DNA from 2 places in the Actinoallomurus oryzae genome. Region 2 is predicted to be linked to the other one. Evidence: predicted binding sites of a transcription regulator. Region 2 holds the regulator's gene; the other holds the start of a gene.

Region 1 (8,665 bases), on a different contig from region 2:
CCCGGTGCACGGCGTCTGCACGCTCGACGCGCTCGCCTGGGAGTCCAAGCGCACCGACCCGTTCGTGGTGGCCACCGACGCGCGCCGCAAAGAGGTCTACTGGGCGCGGTACGACTCGGCGACCGTCCGCACCGACGGTCCGTCGGTCGGCAAGCCCGCCGACGCCGCGGTCCCGGGGCTGCCCGCGCTGGGCGAGGGCGCGCTGCTCTACCCGGACGTGCTCAAGGGCGAGACCCCGGCGCTGCCGTCGGCCGCCGCGATCGCCGAGCTCGTCGTCTCGCGGCTGTCCGGGGGCGAAGGTCCCGATCTCCTGCCGCCCGAGCCGCTCTACCTGCGCAAGCCCGACGCGCGTGAGCCCGGGCCCCGCAAGCGGGTGACGCCGGGATGAAGGTCCGCGAGCTGACCCTCGACGATCTGCCGGCGGTGCTGGAGCTCGAACACCTGCTGTTCACCGACGAGGCCTGGTCCGAGAAGACCTACCGCGGCGAGCTGGTCGATCGCAGCGGCACCCGCCACTACGTCGCCGTGGACGACGGCGGCGTGCTCGCGGGCTGGGCCGGCCTGTCCGCCGTGGGCGGGCAGGGCGACGTGCTGACCATCGGCGTGCGCCCGGAGCTGCAGGGCCGGGGCATCGGGTCGGCGTTGCTGACCGCGCTGCTGGAGGAGGCGGCCGTACGCGGCTGCGCGGAGATCTTCCTCGACGTGCGCGCCGACAACGACCGGGCGCGCCGGCTCTACGAGCGCTTCGGCTTCACCGCCGTCGGGATCCGCAAGCGCTACTACCAGCCCTCCGGGGTGGACGCGATCGTGATGGTGAAACAGTCGCGGCCGGCCGGCGCGCCGGCGCGGCAGGGGGTGGGGACGTGAAGGACCAGCCGTTGGTGCTGGGCATCGAGACGTCGTGTGACGAGACGGGCGTGGGCGTGGTCCGGGGCCACACGCTCCTCGCCGACGCGATCGCCTCCAGCGTCGATGAGCACGCCAGGTTCGGCGGGGTGGTGCCCGAGGTGGCCTCCCGCGCCCACCTGGAGGCGATGACGCCGACCGTGGACCGCGCGCTGAGGGAGGCCGGTGTGACGCTCGCGGACGTCGACGCGATCGCGGTAACCGCCGGCCCCGGTCTCGCCGGCGCCCTGCTCGTCGGCGTCGCGGCCGCCAAGGCGTACTCCCTGGGCCTGGGCAAGCCGCTGTACGGCGTCAACCACCTCGCCGCGCACGTGGCCGTCGACCAGCTCGAACACGGCGCGCTGCCCAAGCCCTGCGTGGCCCTGCTGGTGTCCGGCGGGCACTCCTCGCTCCTGCTCGTGCCCGACGTGGCCTCCGACGTACGCCCGCTGGGCGCGACGGTCGACGACGCCGCCGGTGAGGCGTTCGACAAGGTGGCGCGGGTGCTCGACCTCGGCTTCCCCGGCGGCCCGCACATCGACCGCGCGGCGCGCGAGGGCGACCCGGGGTCGATCGCCTTTCCGCGCGGCAAGTACGAGGACGGCACCTACGACTTCTCCTTCTCGGGGCTGAAGACCGCGGTGGCCCGCTGGGTCGAGTCGCGTGAGCGGGCCGGTGACCCGGTGCCGGTGGCCGACGTCGCGGCGGCGTTCCAGGAGGCGGTGGTCGACGTGCTGACCAAGAAGGCCATCGCCGCCTGCAAGGACAACGACGTCTCCCACCTGCTCATCGGCGGGGGCGTCGCGGCCAACTCACGGCTGCGGGCGCTGGCCCAGGAGCGCTGTGAGGCGGCCGGCATCCGGCTGCGCGTGCCGCGGCCGAAGCTGTGCACCGACAACGGCGCGATGGTCGCGGCACTCGGCGCCGAGCTCGTCGGCGCGGGCCTGGCCCCGTCGTCCCTCGACCTCCCCGCCGACTCGTCCCTGCCGATCACCGACGTGCTGGTCTGAGCCGCCGGAACCGCCGTCAGAACCGCGCGGCCGGAGCGCCGAGTTCGATCAGCGCCCGTTCGAGGAACTCCTCCAGCAGCGGGATGTCGCCCGGGGAGATCGGCCGCAGCGACTGCTCGGGCAGCAGGTCGAGCACGCTGCGCAGGTCCCAGTAGGGGTTGTGCCGGTAGCCGCCGGAGACCTGGTCGAACGAGCCCAGGAACCGGTCGGCGACCTCGACCCCGTAGCGGAGCGCGAGGTTCCATCGCATGTGGGCGACGTCGACGGCGGCCGGGCCGTGGGAGGCACTGGACCAGTCGACGACGCCGGTGAGCCGCCCGTACGCCCAGAGGGTGTTGTCGGGCAGGTAGTCGCGGTGGATGAAGTGCGGTGTGGCGCCCGGGCACGGGCCGGCCGCGATGTCGAACGCCCGCTCCCACAGCGCCGGGTGCCGCGCGTTGATCGGTGCGAGGCGTACGTCGAGGTGGTTGTACGGGCGGTAGGGCGGCATCGTGGAGGCGCCCCCGACCGCGTGCACCGACAGCAGGCCGGCGGCGAGCTGGATGAGGTATTCGGGGAGTTCTTCGCGCGCCGGTCGGGGCGGATGGCCGAGCAGCCGCGTGATCAGCAGCGTCGGCGTCTCGCAGTGGGCTCCGGAGGGGTCGGCGGCCACGAGCGACGGCGTCGGGATCTCACAGCCCGCCAGGAGCGTCAGCGCGGCGATTTCGCGCTCGGGCGAGAACTCGATGTCGATGTCCGGCCAGGACGCGGAGGCCCAGCGGCGCAGCACGAGCCGGTGCACGGTGCCGGAGCGGCTCTCCGCGAGCAGCGCGTGGTTGATGTGGGACAGGCCGCCGACGAGCGGCCGGACCATCTTCACCTCGCTGCCCGGCCCCAGGCATTCCTCGACCCAGCGCAGCGTGGCAGCGCTCAGCGGCTCTGAGAATCTGGGGAAGGTCACGGGTCCCATCCAAACGGATTCCGAACCGTATCGGGAGTGATTTTATCAATCCAAGGTGAAGTAAACGGCATGTCATTGCGGCACAACGATCTTCTTGGGCCTGCTATTAACCCAGAAAGTCGCGCAAATGCCCATGGGGGTAGCGTTCCGCGCAAAGGGCGACGAAAAGGCCGCTCCGGGACAAGGCCGGAGCGGCCGTCGCCGTCACTCCTTGGTCTCCCGGCGCGGGCGGAAGAGCGCCTCGGCCAGCGCGAGCATGGTCTCCTCGAGCGTGATGAGCCGTTTCATGAGGTCCTCGTGGACGGAGATCATGCGCTGCGTCATGTCGTGCTGGACCCCGTCGACCTTCTTGCTCACGTCCTCGTGCACACCGCCGACCTGCCGCAGCAGGTCCTCCCGGAGGATCTCCATGTGCTTCGTGAGGTCGGAGCGCGACGACTCGACGATCTTCGACAGGGTCTCCTCGGCCTCGTCGCGGTCGGGCCGTGCCCGCAGCTCGTCGACGAGCGGGTCGATCGCCTCGGCGAGGCGTTTCTCCAGCGCGTCGAAGCGGTCGGTCGGGTCGATGAACGGCCGGTCGCCGATGGCGGCGAGCTTGCGGTGCAACTCGCCGATCTCCAGCGTGACCGGCAGCTGGCCGATGCGCTGGTTGACCCCGTCGACGCGGTCGTCGACCCCTTCGATCTTGGCCTCGAGCCCCTGGAAGTGGCCCTCGATGCCCTTGATCTTGCCGGACAGGCCCTCGACGCGGCCGTCGATGCCGTCGAGGCGCCCGCCGACGCCCTCGACCCTGCCGTTCACCGCGTCGAGCCCCTGCTCGACGCGCTCGGCCATGTCGCCGAGCGACTGGTCGACCTTGCCGGCCACGGCGTTGATCTGGTGCTCGAGCTTCTCGGAGCGGTGTCCGAGGTCGGCGAGGGTCTTGTCGAGCCGGTTGAAGCGTACGGACGCGGCCTCCATCGTGCCCGCCAGCCGGTCGAGGCGCTTGGTGAGGTCGTCCATCTGCTGCGCGGCCCGCAGCGTCGCGTCGGTGATGCTCTTGCTCGAGTCGAGGACGTTCTGGATGCGGGAGAGGCCCTCGTCGACGTTCTCCGCGATGACGCCGACGTCGGCCCACAGCGAGGGCAGCTCGGCGACCGGCTTGACCTTCTCGCCGACGGACTCGATGTGCTCGGCCAGCCCCTCGGCCCACTCCGGAGGCTTGCCGTACAGCTCGTCGACCTGGCCGCGGACCGAGTCGAGCTGGGTCGTCAGGCCGCTGAGCTCGCGCTCGCGCACCTCGCGGAGCAGCCACTCGATGCCTTCGAGCCGCTGATGGATCTCGTCGAGGACCTGACCTGTCGAGCGTTGCTCGTAAACATGATCTTGAGCAGCGCGGGCCAGCAATTCCCGCATTCGGTCCGAGACCGGTTGACCTCCTGTCTGCAGGAAGTTGTGATTGGTGTCCACCCGGGGAGCTCCTTCGTTTTGCCGGGTCGCCGGCCTGCGCGCGGAAATGGCAGTGGCGTGCGTCGCGAAGGGTCACTCTAATGAGCCGACCATGGTCATCGAGCGTAAGCAAAGAAATTCAGGGAAAAGAGATCATTATCCCGGAGTAGCGGAATGCCGTTTTAGTCGCGGCGGTGACGGCCTTCGTAAGGCGCGGGCATCGCGTGAGCGTTCGTCCCGGCCGCGCCCGAGGAGCCGCGTCCGAGGAGCCGGTCCAGTTCGCCACGGCCGAGGAAGACGCCGCGGCACGCGCCGCACTCCCGCAGGGAGACGCCGGCGCGGTGAAAACCGAGCATGGCGACGCCGCACTTGGGACATTGCAGCACGGCGTCGGTCATCGTCGTTCCCCATTTCCCCCGTGCGCCCGGCCGGGCGCTCCTCCTGTCGCGCCCCCGCGGCGCGGATTGCGGCCGCTGCCAAGAGTAGTCAACCCAATACGGCAATAGTCGCAGTGTTTGCCTTAGGGTGGCGTGTCTTCTGCCGTGACCTGGTGTCGGCGGGCTTCGCAGATGAGTGCCGTTGGTGTTTCGCCGACCCGGGTGAGAACCACGACCCACTCCCGCGACCCGGACGGCCGCAGGTCACGCCGGAGGCGTTCGATGTCGACGGCGAATCCGCGCTTCTTGATCGTCAGGGTGCCGGCGTCGCGTCGCCGCAGCTCCGCCCGCAGGCGTTTGACCGAGAAGGGCAGGACGTCGTGGATCTCGTACGCGCGGGCGAACGGCGTGGGGCGCAGTGTGTCGGAGGTGACGTAAGCGATGCGCGGGTCGGCGAGCGCCCCGCCGAGCGTGGCGGCGACCTCTCCGACGAGATGGGCGCGTATGACCGCTCCGTCCGGTTCGTAGAGGTAGCGCCGCCACGGTGCGACGGGCGGCGGCCCGAGGGCCGGGTCGGCCGTCATCGTGGCCGGCTCCGCGCCCTCCCTGAGCACGGTCGCCCGGCGCAGCGTCGTGCCCCGCCGGGCCCCGGACAGGCCGCCGAGCCACAGAGCCGCCTCCTTGACCTCGCCGCCGTCGGAGATCCACTCGGCCTCGGCGCCCTCCGGCACCGCGTCGTGCGGGATGCCCGGCGCCACCTTCACGCAGCCGGCCGGCGCCGTACGGGCGAGGCCGAGCACGGTGGTCAGCGGCGGTTCGTACGCCTCCGGGTCGAACACCCGCCCACGCGACGTACGCCGCCCGGGGTCGGCGAAGACGGCGGCGTGCCGCGCGGGGTCCTGGGCGACCGCGTCACCCGCGCGTACGGACGCGGAGCCCTCCAGCCCGAAGGCCGCCACGTTCGCGCGGGCGACGGCGGCGGTCAGCGGGTCCAGGTCGACGCCCAGGCCGTGGCAGCCGGCCCGTCCGCGTGCGACCAGGTCGCCGCCGATGCCGCAGCCGAGGTCGAGCACGCTGCCGGCGCCTTCCAGGTGGGCGGCGAAGCGCCGGGCCCGGTGCCGCGCGACGCTCGCCCGCGTCGCCTGCTCCAGGCCGGCCGGCGTGAAGTACATGCGGTCGGCGTCGGCGCCGAACTTGGCGCGCGCCCGCTGCCGCAGGCGTACCTGGGTCAGCGCGGCCCCGACCAGCTCAGGGGGATGGCGGGCGCGCAGCCGCGAGGCCGTCGCCAGCAGCGCCCCCTCGCTCACGTCGGCCGCGCCCGTCTCGCCGAGCAGGGCCTGGCCGCCGGGGGTCAGCAGGCCTTCGAAAGCGGCGATGTCCACCCGACGAAGGTAGCGACGCCCGGTCGCCGTACGACACCGGCCGCGGGCGCCGGAGAGTCACACGATGCGCTGGACGTGTCATCGGGGCAGGTCACGGGCGGCGGACTCCGTAGGTGCGGGCCCGTGTTGACGGGTACCCGAGCACGGCATAATCTCCATGACTGGCACTCTCATCAGTAGAGTGCCAATCAAGCGACAGGCTGGTCTGGCACCCGCGACGGCAGGCCACCGTGGTCGCGTCTCCATCATGCGGCTGGCCGCTTCGGTCGGCCGAGGATACGCAATCGAAGGGGAAGGTCAGATCGTGTCGACCGCCACCAAGGTTGTTCTCAAGCCGCTCGAGGACCGCATCGTCGTCCAGCCCCTCGAGGCCGAGCAGACAACTGCGTCAGGTCTGGTTATTCCGGACACCGCCAAGGAGAAGCCGCAGGAGGGCACCGTCCTCGCCGTGGGCCCGGGCCGCTTCGACGACAAGGGCGAGAAGCGCGTGCCGCTCGACGTCAACGTCGGGGATGTCGTGCTCTACAGCAAGTACGGCGGCACCGAGGTCAAGTACAACAACGAGGACTACCTCGTGCTGTCCGCTCGCGACGTGCTCGCCGTCGTCGAGAAGTAACAACTGAAGACAGATGCACCGCCCCGGTCGGCCCCTGCGGGCGGCCGGGGCTGTGTGCTTCTAGCGCATATCTGACGTACATCCCTTACTTGGAGCTTCTCTCATGCCGAAGATCCTGGACTTCGACGAGGACGCGCGGCGCTCGCTGGAGCGCGGTGTCAACGCCCTCGCCGACGCCGTGAAGGTGACGATCGGCCCGCGTGGCCGCAACGTCGTCATCGACAAGAAGTGGGGCGCCCCCACGATCACCAACGACGGTGTGACCATCGCACGCGAGGTCGACCTGGAGGACCCGTTCGAGAACCTCGGGGCCCAGCTCGCCAAGGAGGTCGCCACCAAGACCAACGACATCGCGGGTGACGGCACCACCACCGCGACGGTCCTGGCCCAGGCCATGGTCCACGAGGGCCTGCGCAACGTCGCCGCCGGCGCCTCGCCGATCGGCCTCAAGCGCGGCATCGACGCCGCCGCCGCGTACGTCTCCGACGAGCTGCTCAAGTCGGCCCGCGAGGTCGACGACAAGGAGTCGATCGCGCACGTCGCCACCATCTCCGCCCAGGACGCCAAGATCGGTGAGCTGATCGCCGAGGCGTTCGACAAGGTGGGCAAGGACGGCGTCATCACGGTCGAGGAGGCCCACACGATGGGCCTGGAGCTGGAGTTCACCGAGGGGCTCCAGTTCGACAAGGGGTACCTGTCGCCGTACATGGTGACCGACCCCGAGCGCATGGAGGCGGTCCTCGAGGACGCCTACATCCTCATCCACGACGGCAAGATCTCCAACGTCAACGACTTCCTGCCCCTGGCGGAGAAGGTCGCCCAGACGCGTAAGCCGCTGCTGGTCGTCGCCGAGGACGTCGAGGGCGAGGCCCTGGCGCTCCTGGTGCAGAACAAGATCCGCGGCACCTTCGTCAGCGTCGCCGTCAAGGCCCCCGGCTTCGGCGACCGCCGCAAGGCCATGCTCGAGGACATCGCCGTGCTCACCGGCGGCCAGGTCATCACCGAGGCCGTCGGCCTCAAGCTGGACGGCGTCGAGCTCGACATGCTCGGCACGGCCCGCCGCGTCACGGTGAAGAAGGACGCCACCACGATCGTCGACGGCGCGGGCGAGGCCTCCGCCATCGAGGACCGGGTCCGCCAGATCCGCCAGGAGATCGAGAACAGCGACTCCGACTGGGACCGCGAGAAGCTCCAGGAGCGGCTCGCCAAGCTCGCCGGCGGTGTGAGCGTGCTGCGCGTCGGCGCGGCCACCGAGGTGGAGCTGAAGGAGAAGAAGCACCGTCTCGAGGACGCCATCTCCGCGACCCGCGCGGCCATCGAGGAGGGCATCGTCTCCGGCGGCGGCAGCGCGCTGGTGCACGTCGCCAAGGGCGGCTTCGACGCGCTCGGCCTGTCGGGCGACGAGGCCACGGGCGCGGAGTCCGTACGCAAGGCGCTCGTCGAGCCGCTGCGCTGGATCGCCGAGAACGGCGGCAACGAGGGCTACGTCGTCGTCTCCAAGGTCCAGGCGCTGTCGGCCGGGCACGGCTTCAACGCCGCCACCGGCGAGTTCGGCGACCTGATCGCGCAGGGCGTCATCGACCCGGTGAAGGTGACCCGTTCGGCGGTCACCAACGCCGCGTCGATCGCGGGCATGCTCCTCACCACCGAGGCGCTGGTCGCGGACAAGCCGGAGGAAGAGCCCGACGCCGCGGCCGGAGGTCACGGCCACGGCCACGGTCACTGATACCGGCCGGTCTTTTCCGGGCCCTCGCCGCACCGTGCGGCGAGGGCCTTTCTTTGTCTTCGGCGGCCCCGCGTAGGCTGGACTTGCGAGGGATGCCAATAATTTCCCGAAAGCCTGCTGCTCTCGGAATGTGTGTTGCAAATGACGCACAACGCTGACAGTGAGCTTGTGTGCGGCTACAATGAGTGAGAAATGGCCGCTCGATCGTGCACTGTGACCATTCCGTTGTCATCAACGAGGCAGACAGGCGCGATCTCGATGGGCATCATGCTCTCGTGACCGAGGGAGCAATCGCCGGGGC
Region 2 (8,665 bases):
CGGCGGCAGCGACCGGCTGGTCGACGCCCTGTTCGCCTGGGGCGGCATGGACGCGATCCGCGAGCGGATCGCCGCGCACCGCGAGGCCGGTGCCGATCATGTGGTCCTGCAGGTCACGACCGACGAGCAGGGGTCCCTGCCCCGGTCGCAGTGGCGCGAGCTCGCCGACGGGCTGGAGCTGCGGCAGCACGCCTGAGACCGCCTCCCGCGAAACGGCGGGCCGGCCTGATCGACGGTCCTCACCCGGCCACCGGAACGAGATTCGGTGTTTTTGCGTCACACGAGGGTAGACACGCCGTGGTCGCGGTTCGACGGGAGGAAGATTGGACGCTGCTATGGCAGGGCGGGGGGTTCACCGTGACGGCTCCCCGCGCGATGTGGATGGCGGCGCCGCGGGGGACACGGCGCCGCGCAGCACCATCACCCTGCCGGGCGTCGAGCGTTCGGTGGCGAACGGCCGCCGGTTCGTACGCGAGACGCTCGGGTCGCGGCATCCCGCTCTGGAGAAGGTCGCCCTGGGGGTGAGCGAGCTCGCCACCAACGCGATCGTGCACACGCCGAGCGGCGACGGGGGACAGATCACCATCGGCCTGTCCGCGTACGGGGAGGTCGTCCGCGCCGAGGTCACCAACGACGGCACGACGGCGGGCCGGCCGCGGATCCGCCGCGACGCTCAGGCGGAGAGCGGCCGGGGCATCCTGATCGTCGACGCGCTCGCGGACGCCTGGGGGGTGACCGAGCACTCCGGGCGTACGACGGTGTGGGCGGAGTTCCGCGCCGCGTCCTGGTCTCTGCCGGTCCCCGGCGCCTGAGGGACCGCCCGGAGAACCTCGCCCGCCGCGAGCGATGCGGGTGGGGTTCCGGGCAGGGCCACGGCGCGGGCACCCTCCCGGGGGCGGCACACTTGAGACGTGCCATCGACGCTGCCCGACGGGGACCCGGTTCCGAGAGACGGAGCGCTGCCCGCGAGCGCCCTGACCGGCCTGGGCGGCCGGCCGTTCGGCTTCTACGTGCACGTGCCGTTCTGCGTCACGCGCTGCGGCTACTGCGACTTCAACACCTACACCGCGACCGAACTCCGCGGTGCCTCACGCGAGTCCTACGCCGACACGGCGATCGCCGAGATCCGCATGGCGCGGCGTGTGCTGGGCGACGTCGACCTGCCGGTGGAGACGGTGTTCGTCGGCGGCGGCACGCCCACGCTGCTGCCCGCGGGCGACCTCGGCCGGGTGCTGGAGGCGATCGGCAAGGAGTTCGGGCTGGCCGCCGGCGCGGAGGTCACCACCGAGTCCAACCCCGAGACGGCCGGCCCGGCGTACCTGACCGAGCTGCGCGAGGCGGGCTTCACCCGCGTGTCGTTCGGCATGCAGAGCGTACGGGAGCACGTCCTGGCCGTGCTCGACCGCACGCACACCCCGGGCCGACCGCAGCAGTGCGTGACCTGGGCGCGGGAGGCCGGGTTCGACCACGTCAACCTCGACCTGATCTACGGCACGCCGGGCGAGAGCGACGCCGACTGGCAGGCCAGCCTCGACGCCGCGGTCGCCGCCGGGCCCGACCACGTCTCCGCGTACGCCCTGATCGTCGAGGAGGGCACCCGCCTGGCCGCGCGGGTGCGCCGCGGTGAGCTGGCCCAGCCCGACGACGACGCGATGGCCGACCGCTACCTCGCCGCCGAGGCCGCTCTCACCGGGCACGGCCTCGGCTGGTACGAGATCTCCAACTGGGCGGCGAGCGAGGAGGCCCGCTGCCGCCACAACCTGCTCTACTGGACCGGTGGCGACTGGTGGGGCGTGGGCCCCGGCGCGCACAGCCACGTCGGCGGCACACGCTGGTGGAACGTCAAGCACCCGGCCGCGTACGCCTCCCGGCTCGCGGAGGAGACCACCCCCGCGCACGCCCGCGAGGTGCTGGAGGACGCCGACCGCCGCTTCGAACGCATCATGCTGGAGCTGCGGCTGGCGGACGGCTGCCCGCTCGGCCTGTTCGACGACCCGGCCGCGGTCCGCCGTGCGGTCGGCGACGGCCTGCTGGTCCCCGAGGCGTACGACGCGGGGCGCGCCGTGCTCACCCTGCGCGGACGACTCCTGGCCGACGCCGTCGTCCGCGACCTCACCTGATCATCCGCCAGCAGAGCCACGTCGGGATCGGGTACATCTCGCGACGGCCGGCCTTGACCGCACCGACGATCAGGTACACGAGGTGCACGATGGCGAAGGCGAACATCAGCAGGATCGCGACGATCGCCACCGCGGGCATCCGCGCCGCCCCGCCGATGATGGCGATGGCGATGGCGCCGAAGAAGACGGCCAGGTAGCTCAGAGCCAGGTTGAGGGCCTGCGCGCCGTGAAAGCGGACGAACGGCGACTGGTCCTTGCGGGCCAGATAGACGATCAGCGGGGCGATGAAGCCGATGAGGAACTGGCCCAGGTACCCCAGGAGAGCCCACGTCGTGTCGTCCGGCCCGGTGATGCCCGGCCCGTACGGGGGCGGCGGACCGTAGTACCCGCCCGGCGGCGGGCCGCCGGAACCCGGAGGCGGACCGGTGTAGCCCGGCGGTGGGCCGTGGTAGCCGGGCGGTGGGCCGTGGTAGGGGCCCGGGCCGGGAGGAGGCGGGGGAGCGCCGCCGTACGGCGGCCACGGAGGAGCGTCGGGAGGCGGCGGGCCGGCGGGACCCGACGGAGGGTGCCAGCCGTCGTGCGGCGGCTCACTCTCGTGCTCGGAATCGGCCATGGAGACTCCTCACCGGAAGATGCGCCAGGCGACGAGCGCGGGCAGACGGTACCACTCGCAGCGGTTCGCGCCGATCGCCGCTCTGATCACGAAGAAGCAGTCGGCCGCCAGCGCGAGCAGCACGAGCGGCAGCCAGTCCGGTCCCTTGAAGTAGGCCAGCAGGAGCGACAGAGACGTGCAGACGAACATCGCCACGAACAGGTTGAGCGCCTGTGTCGCGTGGAAACGCGCGAAGTTCGACGTCCGTCCCTTGGCGGCCAGGACGACGGCCGGGGCGACGAAGCCGGACACGAACATCCCGACGTAGGCGGGTACCGCCCAGCGCTCGTCCTCGTCGTCGACCGGCCCGCCGGTCGGCGTCTCCGGCCGGCGGCGGCGCGTGGGCTGCCCGGAGTACGGGTCGTGGTGTCCCTGGGGCGGCAGCCCGTGGCCGGGCGGCGCCGGATGCCCCGGAAGCGCGTACCCCGGCCGGGGGTACTGCGGCGGCCCGTACGGCGGCTGTCCCGGCTCGTCCGGCGGCGGGCCGTACGGCGGTTGCCCGTACGGCGGCTGCCCATGCGGTGGCCGGCCGTGCGGCTGTCCCGCGTACGGCGGCCCGCCGTGGTGCTGGCCGTAGGTCATCGCGCGTGCCCCCTCCGGCAGGGACAGGTGCTGAAATGTCCCCATGATGCGGTGTCGCAGTCTATGAGACGCGGGCGCGCCGCGGATGGTTGCGCGGTCAGCCGCCGGCCGGGGAGACCGCGCGGTCAGCCGTCGCCTGTGGGGTCACGTGGTCAGGCGCCCGCCGGGGGCCGCGCGGTCAGTCGTCGGCCGAGGGATCGGTGACGAAGTCGATCAGCTCCTCGACCCGGCCGAGGAGCGCGGGCTCCAGGTCCGTGTAGCTGCGCACCCGGCCGAGGATGGTCTGCCAGACCTCGCCCGGCTCGCCCTTCCAGCCGAGCGCCGCGATCACGCCCTCCTTCCACGGAACGCCGCGCGGGACGTCCGGCCAGGCGCGGATGCCGAGCGCGGCCGGCTTGACCGCCTGCCAGATGTCGATGAACGGATGCCCGGTGACCAGAACGTACGGCGACGCGACCTGGTCGGCGATCCGCGACTCCTTCGAGCCCGTGACCAGGTGGTCCACCAGCACGCCCAGGCGGCGGCCCGGTCCGGGGCCGAACTCCTCGGCGATCTCCGGCAGGTGGTCGACGCCCTCGAGGAACTCCACGACCACCCCCTCGACGCGCAGGTCGTGACCCCAGATCTTCTCCACCAGCTCCGCGTCGTGCTTGCCCTCGACGTAGATGCGGCTCTCCCGTGCGACCCGGGCGCGCAGGTCCCGTACCGCGACGGAGCCGGAGGCCGACAGCGCACGGCCCGGCGCTGACGTGGGGCGGACGAGCGTCACCGGCTTGCCGTCGATCAGGAACCCGGCCTTGGCGAGCGGGAACACCCGCCGCTTGCCGAATCGGTCCTCCAGGGTCACCGCGTCCTTCGCACAGGCCACGACCGCACCGCAGAAGCCGCTGGAGGGATCTTCGGCCACCAGGCCGGGCTCGGCCGCGATCTCGGGGATCTGGCCCTTGCGCGGACGCCGCCAGTCGCCCGCGAGAACGTCATCGCCGTAATCCTTGCTCCGCACGGGCCGCAACGTACCGGGACCAACCCGGCCGAGCCGGGACCAACACGCCCGCGAACCGGTACGCTTGCGCGCCGACGCCACCGCGAACGCCGGAATACCGGTGTGGCGCACGGCGTTGCGCCACTGCGTGGCGATCTGAGGAAGCGACCCATTCGCGCCGTCGTTCATCGCCGCCGACTCACCGCGAAGGTCGCCGATCGCCGTACACTTGGCACTCAAGAACGTGGAGTGCCAAGCCGACCGTGGGAGGTGAGTGCGTGCTCGACGATCGCAAGCTGGCGGTGCTCCGTGCCATCGTTGAGGACTACGTGTCCACCAATGAACCCGTGGGTTCCAAGGCGCTGGCCGACCGGCACAATCTCGGCGTCTCCCCGGCCACGATCCGTAACGACATGGCGATGCTCGAGGAGCAGGGCTACATCGCCCAGCCGCACACGAGCGCGGGCCGCGTGCCCACCGACAAGGGATACCGGCTCTTCGTCGACCGGCTGTCGACGATCAAGCCGCTGTCCGTGGCGGAGCGGCGCGCCATCGAGACGTTCCTCGGCGGCGCCTACGACCTCGACGACGTCGTGACCCGCACCGTACGGCTGCTGGCGCAGCTGACCCGGCAGGTCGCCGTCGTGCAGTACCCCTCGCTCACGCGCTCGGCGGTACGCCACGTCGAGCTGGTGCCGATCGGCCCGGAGCGGCTGCTGCTGGTCATCATCACCAACACCGGCCGGGTCGAGCAGCGGACCATCGAGATGCCCGAGGGCGTCTCGGAGGAGTCCATCGCGCACCTGCGCGCGCTGCTCAACGCCCACCTCGACGGCTGCTGGCTGAACGACGTGCCCGGCGTCGTCGCCGAGGTGCCCGACCGGCTGCCGCCCGACGAACGGCCGCTCGCCGCGACCGTGCTGTCGGTGCTGCTCGAGACGCTGATCGAGAAACACGAAGAAAAGATCGTCATCGCCGGCGCGGCGAACCTCGCCCGCGCCGACTTGTCCCAGAGCCTCCGCGAGGTGCTGGAGGCCTTGGAAGAACAGGTCGTCCTGATGCGGCTGCTCGGCGAGATGGGTGATCCCGCCGGCCTCACCGTACGGATCGGCACCGAGAATCCCCACGAGAGCCTGTTCACGACCTCGGTGGTCGCCAGCGGATACGGCGCCGGCGACCAGACCGTGGCGCGGCTCGGCGTGCTCGGCCCGACGCGGATGGACTACCCCGGCACGATGGGAGCGGTACGCGCAGTGGCACGTTACGTCGGTCAGATACTGGCGGGGTCATAAGTGGCGAACGACTACTACGCGACCCTCGGAGTACGCCGCGACGCGGGTGCGGACGAGATCAAGAAGGCCTACCGCAGACTCGCACGAGAGCTGCACCCGGACGTCAACCCCGATCCCGAGACCCAGGACCGGTTCAAGGAGATCACCCAGGCGTACGAGGTGCTCTCCGACCCCAAGAAGCGCGAGATGTACGACCTGGGCGCGGACCCCTTCGCGCCCGGCGGCGGCGCCGCGGGCGGCGGATTCGGGGCGGGCTTCCCGTTCAGCGACATCATGGACGCCTTCTTCGGCACGCAGACCCAGCGCGGTCCGCGCAGCCGGGCGCGCCGCGGCCGCAACGGCACGATCCGCGTCGAGCTCGACCTGGCCGAGACCGCGTTCGGCACCACGCGCGAGCTGACCGTCGACACCGCGATCGTCTGCACCAACTGCACGGGAGCCGGCACCGCGCCCGGCACCCAGCCGGAGACCTGCGACATGTGCCACGGCCGTGGCGAGGTGCAGCAGGTCACCCGGTCCTTCCTCGGCCAGGTCATGACCTCCCGCGCCTGCCCGCAGTGCGGCGGCTACGGCAGCGTGATCCGCACCCCGTGCCCCGAGTGCTCCGGTGACGGCCGGGTCCGCACCCGCCGTACGATCAAGGTCCGCATCCCGGCCGGCGTGGAGAACGGCACGCACATCCAGCTCGCCGGCGAGGGCGAGGTCGGCCCGGGCGGAGGCCCGGCCGGCGACCTGTTCCTGGAGATCGTCGAACGCCCGCACGCGATCTTCGAGCGGCAGGGCGACGACCTGCACTGCACCGTCCAGGTGCCGATGACCGCCGCCGCGCTCGGCACGTCGCTGACCGTGGAGACCCTCGACGGCCCGGAGGAAATCGACATCCGGCCCGGCACGCAGTCCGGCCAGCAGATCCCGATGTACGGACGGGGCGTCAAGCACCTCAACGAGAACGGCCGCGGCGACCTGATGATCCACGTGAACATCGAGACGCCCACCAAGCTCGACGAGGAGCAGGAGGAGCTCCTGCGCCGCCTGGCCGTGCTGCGCGGCGAGGAGCGCCCGCCCGGCAAGTTCTCCCCCGGACAGCAGGGCTTCTTCTCCCGGCTGCGCGACGCCTTCAACGGCCGCTGAGACCGCAGACGACGCCCCCGGCTCCCCTTCAAGGCGGAACCGGGGGCGCGTCGGCTCACGCGTCCTCGGCCGCCGGGGCAGAGGTCATGGGGAGGTTTCGCCGGCCGGTAGGAACGAAGGTCCTATCGCGCACCGGTTGACGCGCACCTCACGCCAGACGTCCTCGACCACGTAGGGCTCGACCCGCAACCACGAGTCCAACGCCGCCCGGGACTCGGCCGCCATCACCAGCATCGAGCCGATCATGGCGCCGTCATCGTCGAGGATGGCCGTGCCGAACACGGCTTCGACCTCGCTCATCGACGCGGCCTGCGCCAGATGTCGCTCGCGGGCGGCGGCACGGCGCCGCCGCCCTTCCTCACCAGGGTGGTCGTAAGCGATGACCAGGAAATGCATTCGTTCCGCCCTCCGCCGTCTCATCCGCTCTGCCGTCGCGACGGCCGCGGGCCTACTCGATCCCGCCGCACGCCTACGATCGGGGCCATGAGCCCACCCCTCTTCCTCAGCGATCCCGCCCGCCTGGAGTCCGACCGGATCGTCCTCGACGGGCCCGAGGGGCGCCACGCGGCGGCCGTACGCCGGCTGCGGCCGGGGGAGCGGGTCGACCTCGGCGACGGAGAGGGCCGGCTCGTCGAGTGCGTCGTGACCTCCGCCGCACGGGACAGCCTCCACCTCGAGGCCCGCGTACGCCGGCACGTCCCCCGCCCGGACCCGCGGATCGTGGTGGTGCAGGCCCTGCCCAAGGGCGACCGCGGAGAGCTGGCGGTCGAGACGATGACCGAGGTCGGGGTGGACGTGATCGTCCCCTGGGCGGCGGCGCGCTGCGTGACCCAGTGGCGTCCCGAACGCCGGGCCAAGGCCCTCGCGCGCTGGCGCAGCACGGCGCGGGAGGCCGCCAAGCAGGCCCGTCGCGCCTGGCTTCCGGAGGTCACCGACCTGGCCACCACCGCCGACGCGGTCGCGCGGGTCGCGGACGCGCGGCTGGCGGTGGTGCTGCACGAGGAGGCCGAACACCCGCTGAGCGGCCTGCCGGTGCCCGACACCGGAGACATCGTCCTGGTCGTCGGCCCGGAGGGCGGCCTGACCGACGAGGAGGTCGCGGCGTTCGCGGCGGCGGGCGGCGTGCCGTCCGTGCTCGGCCCGACGGTGCTGCGCACCTCGACGGCGGGCGTGGCCGCCGCCTCGGTGCTGCTGAGCCGCACGGGCCGCTGGTGACCGGCGGCGCCGTGCCGGATGTTTCCGGGACGGCGCCACCGGGTCAGGGCGACTGGTTCGGCGCCGTCGTGGGGGCCGAGTCCGACGTCGGCTGGTCGCTCGACGGGGCGGCCGGCGGGGACGACTCCGTCGGCGGGGTCGTCCCGCCCGAACTCGGTGGTGTCGTGGTGCCGCCGCCAGGGGGCGCCTGGCACGTCACGCGCGCGCTCGGGCCGACGTGGACCGGGCCGTCGGGCGTCGGCGTGGCGGTGGGCGTGACCGTGGTCTCGCCGGGCGGGCACGTGCCGGTGACCACGTGCTTGCCCGAGTCGGACGGGTGGATCGAGGTCGGACTGGGGGAGGAGCTCGGATTGGGAGTCGACGGACCGCCCGGTGGCGGTTGGCCCTGGGAGTGACCGTCGGTGGCCGCCGAATTTCCCTTGTGGCCGCCGGAGTCCGGGCTGAAGTGGCCGGTCTGGACGAAGTTGGCCAGGCCGGGTGTGACGGATAGCGCGACGACGCACACGACGGCGGCGGCGGCGACGGCCGCCAGCGGACGCAACCAGGAAGCGGACAGGGAGAAGACGCCGAAGCGCCGCTCGTGCCGCTGGTTGATCTTGGCGCGAATGCGCTCGAGTCCCTCCGCAGAGGGCGTGACCGCTTCCGCCTCCGCGTGCAGGGCACGGCGAAGACGGTCGCCGTACTCGTCGTC

What was found. Region 2 encodes HrcA, which represses chaperone genes, less so after heat shock. Its sites were predicted from a motif close to TTGGCACTCTCNNNNNGAGAGTGCCAA; they were not measured.
Region 1: groES (co-chaperone GroES) is a predicted target of HrcA. The motif match lies at 6,184-6,210, and genes of this name have one in related genera.

The regions. Positions count from the first base shown of each region.
Region 1 is NZ_BAABHF010000009.1:72,892-81,556, reverse strand. It holds gene tsaB (tRNA (adenosine(37)-N6)-threonylcarbamoyltransferase complex dimerization subunit type 1 TsaB) at 1-388, shown strand, start outside; gene rimI (ribosomal protein S18-alanine N-acetyltransferase) at 385-867, shown strand; gene tsaD (tRNA (adenosine(37)-N6)-threonylcarbamoyltransferase complex transferase subunit TsaD) at 864-1,895, shown strand; gene ABEA10_RS01990 (phosphotransferase family protein) at 1,912-2,835, opposite strand; gene ABEA10_RS01985 (hypothetical protein) at 3,040-4,230, opposite strand; gene ABEA10_RS01980 (TFIIB-type zinc ribbon-containing protein) at 4,446-4,661, opposite strand; gene ABEA10_RS01975 (class I SAM-dependent methyltransferase) at 4,784-6,022, opposite strand; gene groES (co-chaperone GroES) at 6,327-6,638, shown strand; gene groL (chaperonin GroEL) at 6,742-8,364, shown strand; gene ABEA10_RS01960 (sigma-70 family RNA polymerase sigma factor) at 8,640-8,665, shown strand, end outside.
Region 2 is NZ_BAABHF010000017.1:168,923-177,587, reverse strand. It holds gene ABEA10_RS13735 (LLM class F420-dependent oxidoreductase) at 1-196, shown strand, start outside; gene ABEA10_RS13730 (ATP-binding protein) at 336-812, shown strand; gene hemW (radical SAM family heme chaperone HemW) at 912-2,120, shown strand; gene ABEA10_RS13720 (DUF4870 domain-containing protein) at 2,113-2,733, opposite strand; gene ABEA10_RS13715 (magnetosome magnetite crystal formation protein family) at 2,743-3,399, opposite strand; gene ABEA10_RS13710 (DUF3097 domain-containing protein) at 3,533-4,357, opposite strand; gene hrcA (heat-inducible transcriptional repressor HrcA) at 4,615-5,628, shown strand; gene dnaJ (molecular chaperone DnaJ) at 5,629-6,759, shown strand; gene ABEA10_RS13695 (YciI family protein) at 6,844-7,155, opposite strand; gene ABEA10_RS13690 (16S rRNA (uracil(1498)-N(3))-methyltransferase) at 7,243-7,974, shown strand; gene ABEA10_RS13685 (hypothetical protein) at 8,018-8,665, opposite strand, start outside.